DNA from 3 places in the Janthinobacterium sp. EB271-G4-7A genome. Region 2 is predicted to be linked to each of the others. Evidence: predicted binding sites of a transcription regulator. Region 2 holds the regulator's gene; each other region holds the start of a gene.
What was found. The regulator LexA, encoded in region 2, represses DNA repair genes until DNA is damaged. The targets are predictions, from matches to a motif close to ACTGTATNNNNATACAGT.

Region 1 (4,919 bases), on a different contig from region 2:
GGCAATCCAACGCTGTACAAAGACCTGTTCGGCACCTACATCGAGCCATCGACCGGCCTGCCTTACTTCGCCTTCAAATCGCTGTCGATGAACATCGGCCAGACGCATAACCGCGGTATCGACTGGGACATGACGGCGCGTCATCGCTTTGATTTCGGTAACCTGACGGCCAACCTGAGCGGCACCCACATGCTCAAGGCTGACTACACCGTGCCAGGCACCAAGAATCAGTGGACGACCAACATGAACTACTTCGGCATCACCGATGCAGTCACGTTCCGTAACCTGGTCAAGCTGAACATGAGCCTGGAAACCGGCAAACTGACCAGCACCATGGTTGTCAGCTATCGTAACGGCTACACCGATGCAGCCGCTTCGGTACTGAACGTCGATACCAGGAAACTGGAAACGATCCGTCTGGAAGTTCCTTCGTACACCACCGTCGATCTGCAAGGCCGCTATGCCTTCAACTCGGCTGTGACGCTGCGCGCTGGTATCAAGAACCTGTTTGACCGTGAACCGCCTCTGTCGCTGCGCGCTTCGTCGGGCCACCAGGTTGGCTTCGATCCACGCTACGCCGATCCAATGATGCGTTCGTTCTACTTCACCGGTAGCTACAAGTTCTAATTTGATGTCTTAAATTAGATTGTCCTGAAAGCGCCTTGCACTTCACCGTGCAAGGCGCTTTTTTATGTTGCAACATATTGCACAGGCGAAAAAAAAGGAGCCGCAGCTCCTTTTTTTGTAGCAGCATGGCTGCTGTTACGCCGTCGCTTCGCCGCCCAATGCCTCGACCACGTCGGCCATCAGCTTGCTCAGTTCGCCCGTCATCAGCATCACGTCGCCGTCGAAACGTTCTTCGTCGTTCTTCGTGCTCGATTCCGTTTCCTTGATCACGTCCAGCGGCTTGACGCTCTTGATGGCCAGCGATTCCGTCAGCACAAACGAAATCTTGTCGTTCCACGTCATGGCCAGGCGCGTGCACTGCTTGCCGGCCGCGATGTGGCGGCGCACGTCGTCCGCTTCCAGGGTGTGGCGCACGTAGCGCACGGTGGCCTTGCTTTCGCCCGTGGCGCGCAATTCCGTATCCATGTCGACCGTGAAGCCGGCAGGCGCATCGTCGGCCTGCAGCCATTCCGTCATCACCGCCACGGGCGAGCGCTGCACGCGCAGGCTTTCCAGCGGCAGCTTGTCGACGGCTTTCAACAGCAGCTTGATGACTTCATCGGCCTTTGCCGGGCTGGCGGCATCGACCACCAGCCAGCCATTGACGGGGTCGATCCACGTCCAGACGTTGCTGCGGATGCTGAAGGCGCGCGGCAGCAACTCGTCAGCCACGCGTTCCTTCAATTCCTTCATGGCTTTCTTGCCAGGCGCAAAGCCTTGTGCTTCTTCCATCTCGGCAGCGCGGGCCTTGGCCACCTGATTGATGACGGTCGCTGGCAGCAGTTTCTTTTCCGTGCCCAGCAAGATCAGCATCTGCTTGTTGACCACATGGACCAGGCCGCCGTTCGGGCGTGGCGTATCCCAGCCCTGGCGCATCAGATCCATGCTGGTCGCCGGCGTAAATTTGTTCGAGGACAAGGCCTCTTCCAGTTGTTCTGGCGTATAGGCCCATGGTGCGGGCAGGCGGTAAATCTGAAGATTCTTGAACCACATAGTTTTTGTCTTCCGTTTGTTTCAGTAGTGCCAGGGGAACGCCATTCTACACTTTCGACACGGGAATGCCGTCAAAAGCGCGGACTGGCGCGGTGTTGTTGATGCATGGGGAATGCCGCTACAGGGCGGGAAACAGCTCCGCCTGGGCGGGCGCCTGCCGCGTCACGATGGCCGGATCGGACAAGGTCGAGATGCGCACGCCCAGCAGGCGGATTTTCTTTTCAAATGGCACGCGCCGCAAGCAATCGCGGCTGGCGCGCAGGATGGCGGCCGCGTCCGCCGTGGCGCTGGGCAAGGTGATGTCGCGCGTGACGGTGCTGAAATCCTCGAAGCGCAGCTTGATGCCCACCGTGCGCCCCGCCAGCGACTGCTTGTCGAGGTCGCCCGCCACGCGCGTGCACAGGCTTTCCAGCTTTTCCGACAGGGTGGCGCGGTCGCGCACCACCTGCAAGTCGCGCTCGAACGTCGTTTCGCGGCTGACGGACTTGGTTTCCCGGCTCGTCTGCACAGGCCGGTCATCGATGCCCAGCGCCGCCTGGCGCAGCCAGCCCGTGTACAAGTCGCCAAACTGCGTGCGCAGCATGGCCATGTCGGCCCGTGCCAGCTCGCCGATGGTGACTATGCCCAGGGCCTCCAGCTTGGCCGTCGCCTTCGGGCCGATGCCATTGATCTTTTTCGCCGGCAAGGGCCACACGCGCGCTTCGATATCCTCGGGCTGCAAAATGGTGAGACCGTCCGGTTTTTCCAGGTCGGAACAGATTTTTGCCAGCAATTTGTTGGGCGCCAGGCCAATCGAGCACGACAGGCCCGTCGCCTCGGACACGGCCGCCTTCAGGCGCGCCGCCATGGCCGGCGCCTGCTCGCCATACTCCGTCAGGTCGACATAGATTTCATCGATGCCCACGTTCTGGATGATGGGGCACAACTGGGCCACGGCCTGCTTGAAGCGCGCCGAATACTCGCGGTAAGCCTCGAAGTCGGCCGGCAGCAGGATGCTGTCGGGCGCCAGCTTGGCCGCCTTCATGATGCCCATGGCGGAAAACACGCCAAACGCGCGCGCCGCATAGGTCGACGTGGTGACGACGCCGCGCCCCACATAATCGCGCATGCGCGCAAACTGCCGCGTGCCGTCTTCCTGCAGCACGGGCTGCTGCAAGCGCCCGCCGCCGATGACGACGGCTTCGCCGCGCAGTTCCGGATATTTTAATAGTTCCACTGAGGCAAAGAAGGCATCCATGTCCAGGTGGGCAATCCAGCGGCGGGTTTCAGGCAATGTAAGGGCAGATGTGGTCAAGGGCACCTCGCGGCGGGATGCTGTCGGATACTGTAATTATATACAGTATCACTGCAAATGTCCGTGGATGCAAGCGCCGGAACGGTATTGACTGAAATCATGATTGGCTTTTCTATTTAGCAAGAATAGAATCGCTGCACAACAACGAAACCTAGGGAGTTGCCTTGTCCACAGCACATCACGCTTCGCGCCGCCGGTCCGCCTGGTTATCCATCCTGCCGGCCCTGCTGCTGTCCACGCTATCGCCATCCGCGCTGGCCGACACCAGCCCCCTCGCCACCGCGCCTGTCGCCGCCAGGACGGCGTGGCAGGAAACGCGCCACGGCACGGTCGTCACGGACGACTACCGCTGGCTGCAAAAGAAAACCGATCCTGCCGTGATCGATTACCTGAATGCGGAAAACGCCTACACGGCCGCCGTCACGGCCCCGATCCAGCCGCTGGCCGACAAGGTGACTGCGGAGGTCAAGGGCCGCATGCAGGAAGTGGACCTGTCCGTGCCTGCGCGCCAGGGCAATTTCTACTATTACACGCGCACGGAAGCGGGCAAACAATACCCGATTCACTGCCGCCGCCCCGTCGGCAAGAACGGCGCCTACGATGCGCAGGCGGCTGAGGAAATCTTGCTGGACCAGAATCAATTGGCCGAAGGCCAGAAGTTCTTTGCCGTGCGCGCATTCAGCATCAGCCCGAATGAACAGTTGCTGGCCTACACCACCGACACGACGGGTTTCCGCCAGTACGAGCTGCATGTCAAGGATTTGAAGACGGGCAAGTTGCTGGGCGACAGCATGCCGCGCGTGACATCGCTGGCCTGGGCGGCGGATAACGCCACCCTGATGCTGACGCAGGAAGACGCCACGACCAAGCGCGCGGACCGATTGTTCCGCCTGCCGCTGGGCGGCACCTTGCAGCAGGTCTACCACGAGCCGGTGGAACAGTTCGCCATCGGCGTGAGCCGCACGCGCGACCATCGCTACTTTGTGCTCACCGCGCGCAGCACGGATACGAGCGAAGTGCTGCTGCTGCCAACGAGCACGCCGCAAGGCACCTTTCAATCCGTGCTGAAACGTGAAAAAGGACACCGCTACGGCATCGAGCACCGCGATGGCCAGCTGTATATTCTGACCAACAAGGAGGCGAAGAATTTCCGTGTCGTCAGCGCGCCGCTGTCCGCGCCGCAGCCGCAGAACTGGAAACCCGTCGTGCCGCACAACAAGGATGCCGTGATCCAGTCCATCGACGTCTTCCAGGGCTACCTGGTGGTGATGGAAAAGGCCCGTGCCCTGAACCGCGCGCGCATCCTTGATTTCGCGCATAAAAACTGGAAAACGGTGCAGTTCGACGACCCCGTCTACCTGGCGACATCCGTCGGTACGCCGGAATTTTCCTCCACGCAATTTCGCATGTCCTACCAGTCGCCCGTCACGCCGCCCACCGTCATCGACGTCAGCATGCAAGACGGCAAGCGCACGGTGCTGAAGCAGCAGGAAATCGTCGGCGGCTTTGACGGCAGCCGCTACACCACGCAGCGCCTGTGGGTGAAGGCGCGCGATGGCGTGCAAGTACCGCTGTGGATCGTCTACAAGAAAGGCGTCAAGCTCGACGGTTCCGCGCCGCTGCTGCTGTACTCGTATGGTTCGTATGGCATTTCCACGGAAGCCAGTTTTGCCATCAGCCGCATCAGCCTGCTGGACCGTGGCGTCATCTATGCGCAGGCGCATATCCGCGGCGGCACCGACATGGGCGAAGCCTGGCATGAAGACGGCATGCTGATGAAGAAGAAAAACACCTTCAATGACTTCATCGACAGCGCCGACTACCTGGTGCGCGAAAAATGGACCAGCCCGAACCGCCTGATCATCCAGGGCGGCAGCGCGGGCGGCTTGCTGATGGGCGCCGTCGTCAACATGCGCCCGGACCTGTTCCACGCCGTGCATGCGGCCGTGCCGTTTGTCGACGTGAT
Region 2 (4,919 bases):
GTTTTGCGCCATGGCGTTCAGGTAAGCGAGTCCGCCCACATCATCGGCCTTGCCGAGCTGGGTCAGGGTTTCAAAAACAGTAATGACATCGGCTGGCTTGGAAGCGTTAACCATCTTGACGATTTGCTCGAAGATGATGCGATGGTCATAGCGATAGAAATCCTCCGCATGCATGAAGTCGGCGATGCGGTCATACGCGGCATTGTCGCGCAGCAGACCACCAATGACGGATTGTTCTGCTTCGATCGAATGCGGCGGAATACGGAGGGAATCCAGTTGCGGATCAGAGGGGGCGTTCATGGCGCGAATTATACCCGCTTCGGCGTGCTGGCAAAAATAAAGGGCTGAAATTGAGCGAAAAAAAGGCCACAAAAAAGCCGGGCGAACCCGGCTTTTCATAGTGCGGCAGCGCTTGCGGGCAAGGCCCGCAGACGATTACGCGTTCGCGTCTGGTACGACAGCGATAACAACTTCCACAACCACGTCGGTGTGCAGAGCAACCGAAACGTTGTGCTCGCCAACGATCTTCAGCGGGCCGGTAGGCATGCGGATTTGTGCTTTTTCAACAGCAAAACCTTGCTTGGTCAGCGCTTCAGCGATGTCGAAGTTGGTGACGGAACCGAACAGACGGCCATCAACACCAGCTTTTTGAGCAACTTGAACGGTCAGGCCGCTCAGTTTTTCGCCCTGGGCTTGCGATGCGGCCAGTTTGGCGGCAGCAGCTTTTTCCAGTTCGGCGCGCTTGACTTCGAATTCAGCCACAGCGGTTGCCGTAGCACGACGTGCCAGGCGTTGCGGGATCAGGAAGTTACGTGCGTAACCGTCTTTGACTTTGACGACTTCGCCGAGGTTACCGACGTTAACAACTTTTTCTAACAGAATGATTTGCATAGTTCTTCTCCAGGAATATCTGACCGATTAAGCGTGGTGCAGATCGGTGTATGGCAGCAGCGCGAGGAAGCGAGCGCGCTTGATTGCGGTGTCAACTTGGCGCTGGTAGTGCGCTTTGGTACCGGTCAGGCGTGCTGGCATGATCTTGCCGTTTTCTTGGACGAAGTCTTTCAGCGTGTCGACGTCTTTGTAGTCGACTTGCTCAACGTGAGCTGCGGTGAAGCGGCAGAACTTCTTGCGTTTGAACAACGGGTTTTGCTGTTTGCGTTTTTCTTTAAGCTTGAGCTTATTTTTGTCGAACTTTTTACCGAATGCCATGTCAGGCTCCTGTATCTAAAATGCGCTAGTCAGAATTGACTGCACTAAAATCAATGATGTGAAACACCAAACTCTTGCTGTTGCGGCTCTTCCTGGCCAGGAAACCCGTGAACTGATACACCCCGCCCAAGCTTGCCTGACTGAACCTGCCTGAAATTTCGCCAGCGGCTAGCGCGGCAACATCAAACTCGGTCAAACGGGCAATCCCTGCTTCCATCTGCTGCGAACTGTGTTGCAATACTGCATTCACAATCGGCAGCCCTGCCGGGGTATAGCGCAATATTTCGCGCTCGGCAATGATGGCGGTGACTTGTAGCTGGTTCAGCGCACGATCCTGGTCAAGAATTAAGCTGCTGCTGCGGCTGGAGCGGCTGCTGGTGCTTCGGTGCGGTGGCTTTTGGCCGCGTCTTCGCGTTGTACCGATTTCATCATCGGCGAAGGAGCTGTTTCAGCTTTCTTCATTTTAACGGTCAGGTGACGCAACACGGCATCATTGAATTTGAATGCTGTTTCCAACTCGACCAGGGTCTCGTTGTCGCATTCGATGTTCAGGCAGATGTAGTGTGCTTTAGGCAGCTTTTGGATCGAGTAAGCCATTTGACGGCGGCCCCAATCTTCCACGCGGTGAACCGAACCGCCGCGGGTGGTTACGCTGGCTTTGTAGCGTTCGATCATCGCGGGCACTTGCTCGCTTTGGTCCGGATGGACGATAAAGACTATTTCATAATGACGCATGCAAACTCCTTCAGGTCGGATTGATAATCGCCCACCCCGGCGTCAAGACGGGTGTGGGAAGGTCAGCCGAAGATTATAACCGCCTTTTGCAAACGTTTCAATCATTCCTTCCACAAGCGCCCGAAAAGCCCGCGCGCCACCGTGCTTTCCGCCCATGGACAAGTATTTCTTGCGAAATTCGCCTAAAACACGGAAATCCCCTTGCATAGTGGGCGATACTGTACAAAAATACAGACTGTTCATATAGACAGCATTTTAGTATGCACCCACCGCTCATGATCAAGCTGACAGCACGACAAGAACAAATCCTGAACCTGATCAAGGACGCGATTGAAAACACGGGCTTTCCTCCCACCCGTGCCGAAATCGCCAATGAACTGGGTTTCAAATCGGCCAACGCGGCCGAAGAGCATTTGCAGGCCCTGGCCCGCAAGGGCGCGATCGAGATTTCTCCCGGCACCTCGCGCGGCATCCGCCTGATCGGCGCGGCCGCTGAAGCCCTGCCATCGAAAGTGCCGGCAGCGCTGCTGATGTCGCTGCCCCTGATCGGCCGGGTGGCGGCAGGCTCGCCCATCCTGGCACAGGAAAACCTGGAAGCGAGCTACAACGTGGACCCCGCCCTGTTTTCGGCCAAGCCCGACTTCCTGCTGAAGGTGCGCGGCTGGTCCATGCGCGACGCCGGCATCATGGATGGCGATTTATTGGCCGTCAAGAAGGTCGATAGCGCCAAGAATGGCCAGATCGTCGTCGCCCGCATCGGCGACGAAGTCACCGTCAAGCGCTACAAGAAAACGGGTTCCGTCATCGAATTGCTACCGGAAAACCCCGACTTCAAGGTCATCACCGTATCGCCGGAAGATGAATTCGCCCTGGAAGGTTTGGCGGTAGGCTTGATGCGCAGCTGGCATTGATTGAGCGCGCCCTCATAAACCTACTGCGCAGCCCACTCTCGGGCATCCGTTGCTCGCTGTACCAATGTACAGCTCCGCTACTCAACCCGATATTGGGCTTGCTCGCTACGGTTTCTGAAGGCACGAAGACATTACCATTGAACGGCGAAAAACAAAGGGCCGCAACAGCATGACTGTTGCGGCCCTTTTCATTTATCCGGCGACTTATACATCGAGTGCCTGACGGAAATCCTCGAGCAAGTCCGCCTCATCCTCGATACCCACCGACACGCGGATCAGGGATTCGGCGATGCCCATGCTGGCGCGGCGCTCGGCGCCCATCTCGTAAAAGATCGTATGGGCGACGGGAATGACCAGGGTGCGCGTGTCGCCGAGATTGCTCGCTGGAATGGCAAGATTGAGACGATTGAGGAAATCGAAGCAATCGATGCCATCCTTCAGCTCAAAGCTGAACAGCGAGCCATAGCTGCGGAACAAATCCGTTGCCAGCGCGTGCTGCGGATGCGCGGCCAGGCCCGGGTAATGCACGGCCGCTACCCGCGGGTCGGCAGCCAGCATGGTGGCCAGCGCCAGGGCGTTCGAGCAGGTACGGTCCATGCGCAAGGCCATGGTTTCCGCGCCGACGGCGATATGGTGCGCCGCCTCCGGCCCCAGGGAGGCGCCGAAATCGCGCAAGGCCTTGGCGCGGATTTGCGCGATGCCCCACTGCGCCGGCGCCGCCTTCTTGTAATTGTCGAAAATGTTCGGATACTGCGTCCAGTCGAACACCCCCGTGTCCGTCAAGCTGCCGCCCAGGGCATTGCCGTGGCCGCCGATGGATTTTGTCAGCGCATTGACCACCAGGCCCGCGCCCACGGCTTTCGGGCGGAACAGGTAGGGTGTCGTCATCGTGTTGTCGACGATGTACAAAATGCCGCGTTCCTTGCACAACGCGCCGATCTTCGCCAGGTCGGCGATCTGCGTGCGCGGATTGGCGATGGTTTCGACAAACACGATGCGCGTTTGCGGCGTGATGGCGGCGGCCACATTGGCCACGTCCGTGGCGTCGACGAACGACACGGCGACGCCCTGCCCCGTCACCGTTTGCCACAGGCTGTTGGTGTTGCCAAACAAAAAGGCCGACGACACGACATGGTCGCCAGCGCGCAAGAGCGCCTGCACCACGGCGCCGATGGCGCCCATGCCGGTGGCGAAGCACAGCGTGGCGACGCCATCTTCCATCTTGTTGACCTTGTCTTCCAGCGCGGAGACGGTCGGATTGCCCTGGCGGCCGTAGCGGAAGCCGGGCTCCTTGCCCTGGAATACGGAAGCGAGCTGGCGCGCATCGCCGTAGCCGAAGGCAACGGAAGTATGCACGGGCTTGTGCAGGGAACCGTGCTCGATGCCCTTGCGGCGGTCGTTATGCAGGATGGTGGTGGTAAAGCCGTAGTTTTTTTTATCGTTCATGATCGCGGAGCAAAAAAAGCCCGGCGCTAGCCGGGCAAGATAATTACGCTTCTGTTGTCGCCAGGTTCAGGTTCAGCTGGGAACGCGGCGTATCTTCGGGCGCTGCCGCCTTCGGATGGTGGCGCGCATATTCCAGGCGGTCCAGGTATTCCTGCGACACGTCGCCCGTCACGTACACGCCATCGAAGCACGACGCTTCGAAGTTGGTCAGGGCCGGGTTGACGTCGGCGATCGCCTGCTTGAGCGCGCCGATATCCTGGTACACCAGGTAGTCGGCCGTGATTTCGCGGCACACTTCTTCCGTCGTGCGGCCATAGGCGATCAGTTCGTCGCGCGTCGGCATGTCGATGCCGTACACGTTCGGGTAGATCACCGGCGGCGCAGCCGAGGCGAAGATGACTTTCGTCGCGCCCGCTTCGCGCGCCATCTGCACGATTTCACGGCTGGTGGTGCCGCGCACGATGGAATCGTCGACCAGCAGCACGACCTTGTCCTTGAATTCGGACGGGATCGCGTTGAGCTTCTGGCGCACGGATTTCTTGCGCGCCGCCTGGCCCGGCATGATGAAGGTACGGCCGATATAGCGGTTCTTGATGAAGCCTTCGCGGTACTCGATGT
Region 3 (4,919 bases), 780 kb from region 2:
TGCGCCTTGCTGCGGCCTTCGGCCAGCGCTTCAGCGAAGTTCGCGAACAGCACGGTAAACCACAGCCACACGGCGACGGCGACGATGAAGCCGAATGGCGCTTCGCCCTGGCCGTTCAGCGCCTGGATGGCCAGCAGCGTCGTGATGATGCTGCCTACGTAGACGACGAACATCACGGGGCTGCGCCACTGCGTGCGGGGGTCGAGTTTTTTGAACGCATCGACGACGGCGGGGCCGATCAGTGCGGAATCGAACAAGGTCAGGCTTGTGCGTGACATGGTAGCCTCTTATTTGATGAAAAGTTGCAGGTGTTCGACGATCGGGCCCAGAGCCAGCGCGGGAACGTAATTCAAAACGCCGACGAGCACGACAACGCCGATCAGCAGGTCGATGAACATGGGGCCGTGCGTGGGCATGGTGCCGGCATTGGCCGACAGGCGCTGCTTGGCCGCCAGCGAACCGGCCACCGCCAGCACGGGCACGATCACGCCGAAGCGGCCGAACCACATGGCAATCGCCAGCATCACGTTGTAGAACGGCGTGTTGGCGGACAGGCCGGCAAACGCGCTGCCGTTGTTGTTGGCCGCCGACGTGAAGGCGTACAGGATTTCGGAGAAACCGTGTGCGCCCGGATTGGCCACGCCGATCTTGCCCGGTTCGACCATCACGGCGATCGCCGTGCCCGTCAATACGAGGGCCGGTGTAATCAGGATGGCCAGCGACACCATCTTCATTTCATACGCCTGGATTTTCTTGCCCAGGTATTCCGGCGTGCGGCCTATCATCAGGCCGGCGATGAAGACGGCCAGGATGGCGAACATCAGCATGCCGTACAGGCCCGTGCCCACGCCGCCGAAAATCACTTCGCCAAACTGCATCAGCAACAGCGGCACCATGCCGCCCAGGGGCATGTAGGAATCGTGCATGGAATTGACGGCGCCGCACGATGCCGCCGTCGTCACCGCCGCGAACAGGGTCGAGGAGCTGATGCCGAAGCGCGTTTCCTTGCCTTCCATATTGCCGCCCGATTGCAGGCTGCTGGCCTGCTGGTCCACGCCCAGGGCTTGCAGGGCGGGATTGGCCTGCTGCTCGGCGCTCATCACGCCAGCCGTCATGACGACAAAAATCAGGGTCATGGCGGCCAGCACGGCCCAGCCCTGGCGCATGTCGCCCACCATGCGGCCGAACGTGAAGCACAGGCCGGCGGGGATGATGAAGATGGCCAGCATCTGCAGGAAGTTCGACAGCACGGTGGGGTTTTCATACGGATGCGAGGAATTGGCGTTGAAGAAGCCGCCGCCATTCGTGCCCAGCAGCTTGATCGACTCCTGCGACGCGACAGGGCCCATGGCGATCGTCTGCGTCGTCGCCAGTTGCGCTTCCATCACGGGCTTGCCGGCCGCATCCAGCACGGGCTGGCCGTCGGCCGTCACTTTCGGCGTTTCATACGCCACGTGGTCGAGCAGGGTCACTTCCTTGTAGGCGGAAAAATTCTGGATCATGCCTTCGCCCATGAAGACGACGGACAGGGCCAGGGACAACGGCAGCAGGATGTACAGGGTCGAGCGCACCAGGTCGACCCAGAAATTGCCGATCGACTTGCCCGAGCGCGAGGCGAAGCCGCGTACCAGCGCGAAGATCACGGCGATGCCGGTGGCCGCCGAAAAGAAGTTCTGGCAGGCCATGCCCAGCATCTGCGTCAGGTAGCTCATGGTCTGTTCGCCGCCATAACCCTGCCAGTTGGTATTGGCGACGAAGCTGACGGTGGTATTGAACGAGGAATCGGGGCTGACGGCGCCCAGTCCCTGGGGATTCAAGGGCAGGAAGCCCTGCAGGCGCTGCAGGCCGTAGACGAAGACGGCGCCCACGGTATTGAAGACGATCAGGGCGATGGCATAGCTTTTCCAGCCCATGGCCTTGTCGGCGGGAAGGCCGGACCAGCGGTACAGCAGGTTTTCCAGCTTTTGCAGCCAGCCCAGGCCGCGCACGGGGCCATCGCCGGCCACCCTGGCCATGTACAGGCCCAGCGGATAGCCGGCGGCCAGCAGCACGGCGAGGAAAGCCACCAATAACAGTATCGATTGCGTCGTCATCACAGCTCCTCCGCCTTCAGCAGCGCCACCAGCAAATACACGAGCAAGCCAGCCGAGACGACGGCGCCCAGCACATAAAACGCGTTCATTTGACGCTCCCTAATTTGTCGCAGGCGACGGCAAAGCCGGCCGCCACGACGAAAAACACGGCAATCAAGCCGAGATACACGAGATCCATTCCCACCCTCATTCAGGTTTGTTTTGATAGTGAGCAGATTAGCCAAAAGGGTCTAAAAAATTCGTAAAGACTGGGGAGGCAGCTGTAAACAAGATGTAAAAACGGCGGCTTTACCGCATAAAATCCAGCACAATTGGCGCAAAACCACGCGCGCGGCGCACTGTTGTTGCCTTGGAGTAGCGCTATTGCCCGCCGATCAAGATAGAATGCGCGAGCGTCCGCACAAGGACGCCAAGCCTGCCGCACTGCCCTCCCCCAGTGACGCTGGACGGGATATACTGTATATTCATACAGTTATCGCCGCCGCTGTCATTGCGCCCGCAGTGCCCTGGCCTGGCGTTCCAACCACTGTCTTTACTTAGCTTGAACACGTATGGCCACTAAAAAACCAGCATCCGACTACAGCGAATCATCCATCCGTGTCCTGAAAGGACTGGAACCCGTCAAGCAGCGCCCGGGGATGTACACCCGCACTGAAAATCCGCTGCACATCATTCAGGAAGTGATCGACAATGCCTCCGACGAGGCGCTGGGCGGTCATTGCACGCATATCGCCGTCACGCAAAACACGGATGGCAGCATTACCGTCGAAGACAATGGCCGCGGCATTCCCGTCGGCCTGCACCCGGAGGAAGGCGTGCCGACGGTGGAAATCGTGTTTACACGGCTGCACGCGGGCGGCAAGTTCGACAAGGGTTCGGGCGGCGCCTATGCGTTCTCGGGCGGCTTGCACGGCGTCGGCGTGTCCGTCACCAATGCGCTGTCGACGCGCCTGGAAATCACCGTCTGGCGCAAGGAAAGCGACGGCAACGGCTTGCACCATATGGTATTTGCGAATGGCGACGTGATCGAGCCCTTGAATTCCCGCCCCGCCCCGCGCGACGGCAAGAAGTCGGGCACGCGCGTCACGGCCTGGCCCGACGCAAAATATTTTGATTCGCCCAACATCTCGCAAACGGAGCTGCAACGCCTGCTGCGCTCGAAAGCCGTGCTGCTGCCGGGCGTCACCGTGACGCTCACCAACGCGAAGACGGGCGACACGCAGACCTGGCAGTACGCGGAAGGCTTGCGCGGCTACCTGACCGAAACGCTGGCGCAGGTATCGAATGGCGAAACCCTGATTCCCCTGTTCGAAGGCGCGCAGTATGCGGGCCCGGACTCTGAAGGCTTTGCCGAAGGCGAAGGCGCGGCCTGGGTGGTGGCGTGGACGGAAGAAGGCGCCATCGTGCGCGAGTCGTATGTCAACCTGATCCCAACCTCGAATGGCGGCACGCACGAATCGGGCTTGCGCGACGGCCTGTTCGGCGCCGTGAAGAACTTCGTCGAAATGCACTCGCTGTTGCCGAAAGGCGTGAAGCTGCTGCCCGAAGACGTGTTCGCGCGCGCTTCCTTCGTGCTGTCGGCCAAGGTGCTGGACCCGCAATTCCAGGGCCAGATCAAGGAACGCCTGAACTCGCGCGACGCCGTGCGGCTCGTCTCGACCTTCACCAAGCCGCCGCTGGAACTGTGGCTGAACCAGCACGTCGACTACGGCAAGAAGCTGGCCGATCTCGTGATCAAGCAGGCGCAGTCGCGCCAGCGCTCGCTGCAAAAAGTGGAAAAGAAAAAATCCTCGGGCGTCGCCGTCTTGCCGGGCAAGCTGACCGACTGCGAATCGTCGGACATCGCGCGCAATGAACTGTTCCTCGTCGAGGGCGACTCGGCGGGCGGTTCGGCCAAGATGGGGCGCGACAAGGAATTCCAGGCGATCCTGCCCCTGCGCGGCAAGGTCTTGAACTCGTGGGAAACGGACCGCGACCGCCTGTTCGCGAATAACGAGATCCACGACATTGCCGTCGCCATCGGCGTCGATCCGCACAGCGTGGGCGATACGCCCGACCTGTCCGGCCTGCGCTACGGCAAGATCTGCATCCTGTCCGACGCGGACGTGGACGGCTCGCACATCCAGGTGCTGCTGTTGACGCTCTTCTTCAAGCACTTCCCGGCCCTGATCAACAAGGGACACATCTGCATCGCCCGCCCGCCTTTGTACCGCGTGGATGCGCCGGCGCGCGGCAAGAAGCCGATGCAGAAAATCTATGCGCTCGACGATGGCGAGCTGCTGGCCATCGAGGACAAGCTGCGCAAGGAAGGCGTGAAACAGGGCGCCTGGTCGATCTCGCGCTTCAAGGGCCTGGGCGAGATGAACGCCGAGCAGTTGTGGGAAACGACGATGAACCCGGACACGCGCCGTTTGCTGCCAGTCACGCTCGGTGAAGTCGACCACATGGCCTCGGCTTCCCGCTTCAATATGTTGATGGGCAAAGGCGAAGCGGCCGGACGCCGCGCCTGGATCGAAGAACACGGCAATGAGGCGGAGGCGGATATCTGATGATCATCGGTATCGACTTGGGCACCACCAACAGCCTGGTCGCCATCTGGCGCGATGGCAAGGCTTCCATCATCCCGAATGCGCTCGGCGAACACCTGACGCCGTCGTGCGTCAGCATCGACGACGACGGCACCGTGCTGGTGGGCCGCGCCGCGCGCGAGCGCCTGCAGACGCACCCGCAGCTGACGGCGGCCGTCTTCAAGCGCTACATGGGCAGTGAAAAGAAGATCATCCTCGGCACGCAGCAATTCCGTCCGGAAGAGCTGTCGTCGATGGT

Region 1: a site for LexA is predicted at 2,983-3,000, ahead of dinB (DNA polymerase IV). Genes of this name have one in related genera too.
Region 3: a site for LexA is predicted at 2,549-2,566, ahead of IGS58_RS02285 (DNA topoisomerase IV subunit B). Genes of this name have one in related genera too.

What each region holds. Positions count from the first base shown of each region.
Region 1 is NZ_JACYMI010000007.1:534-5,452, reverse strand. Features, by position in the region: gene IGS58_RS27600 (TonB-dependent receptor) at 1-627, shown strand, start outside; gene IGS58_RS27595 (recombination-associated protein RdgC) at 763-1,659, opposite strand; gene dinB (DNA polymerase IV) at 1,778-2,932, opposite strand; gene IGS58_RS27585 (S9 family peptidase) at 3,118-4,919, shown strand, end outside.
Region 2 is NZ_JACYMI010000001.1:1,271,030-1,275,948, reverse strand. Features, by position in the region: gene IGS58_RS05830 (replicative DNA helicase) at 1-300, opposite strand, end outside; gene rplI (50S ribosomal protein L9) at 436-891, opposite strand; gene rpsR (30S ribosomal protein S18) at 919-1,209, opposite strand; gene priB (primosomal replication protein N) at 1,235-1,534, opposite strand; gene rpsF (30S ribosomal protein S6) at 1,555-1,944, opposite strand; gene lexA (transcriptional repressor LexA) at 2,220-2,855, shown strand; gene IGS58_RS05800 (cystathionine gamma-synthase family protein) at 3,060-4,301, opposite strand; gene purF (amidophosphoribosyltransferase) at 4,345-4,919, opposite strand, start outside.
Region 3 is NZ_JACYMI010000001.1:491,722-496,640, reverse strand. Features, by position in the region: gene kdpB (potassium-transporting ATPase subunit KdpB) at 1-278, opposite strand, end outside; gene kdpA (potassium-transporting ATPase subunit KdpA) at 288-2,093, opposite strand; gene kdpF (K(+)-transporting ATPase subunit F) at 2,093-2,182, opposite strand; gene IGS58_RS02285 (DNA topoisomerase IV subunit B) at 2,645-4,642, shown strand; gene IGS58_RS02280 (molecular chaperone HscC) at 4,642-4,919, shown strand, end outside.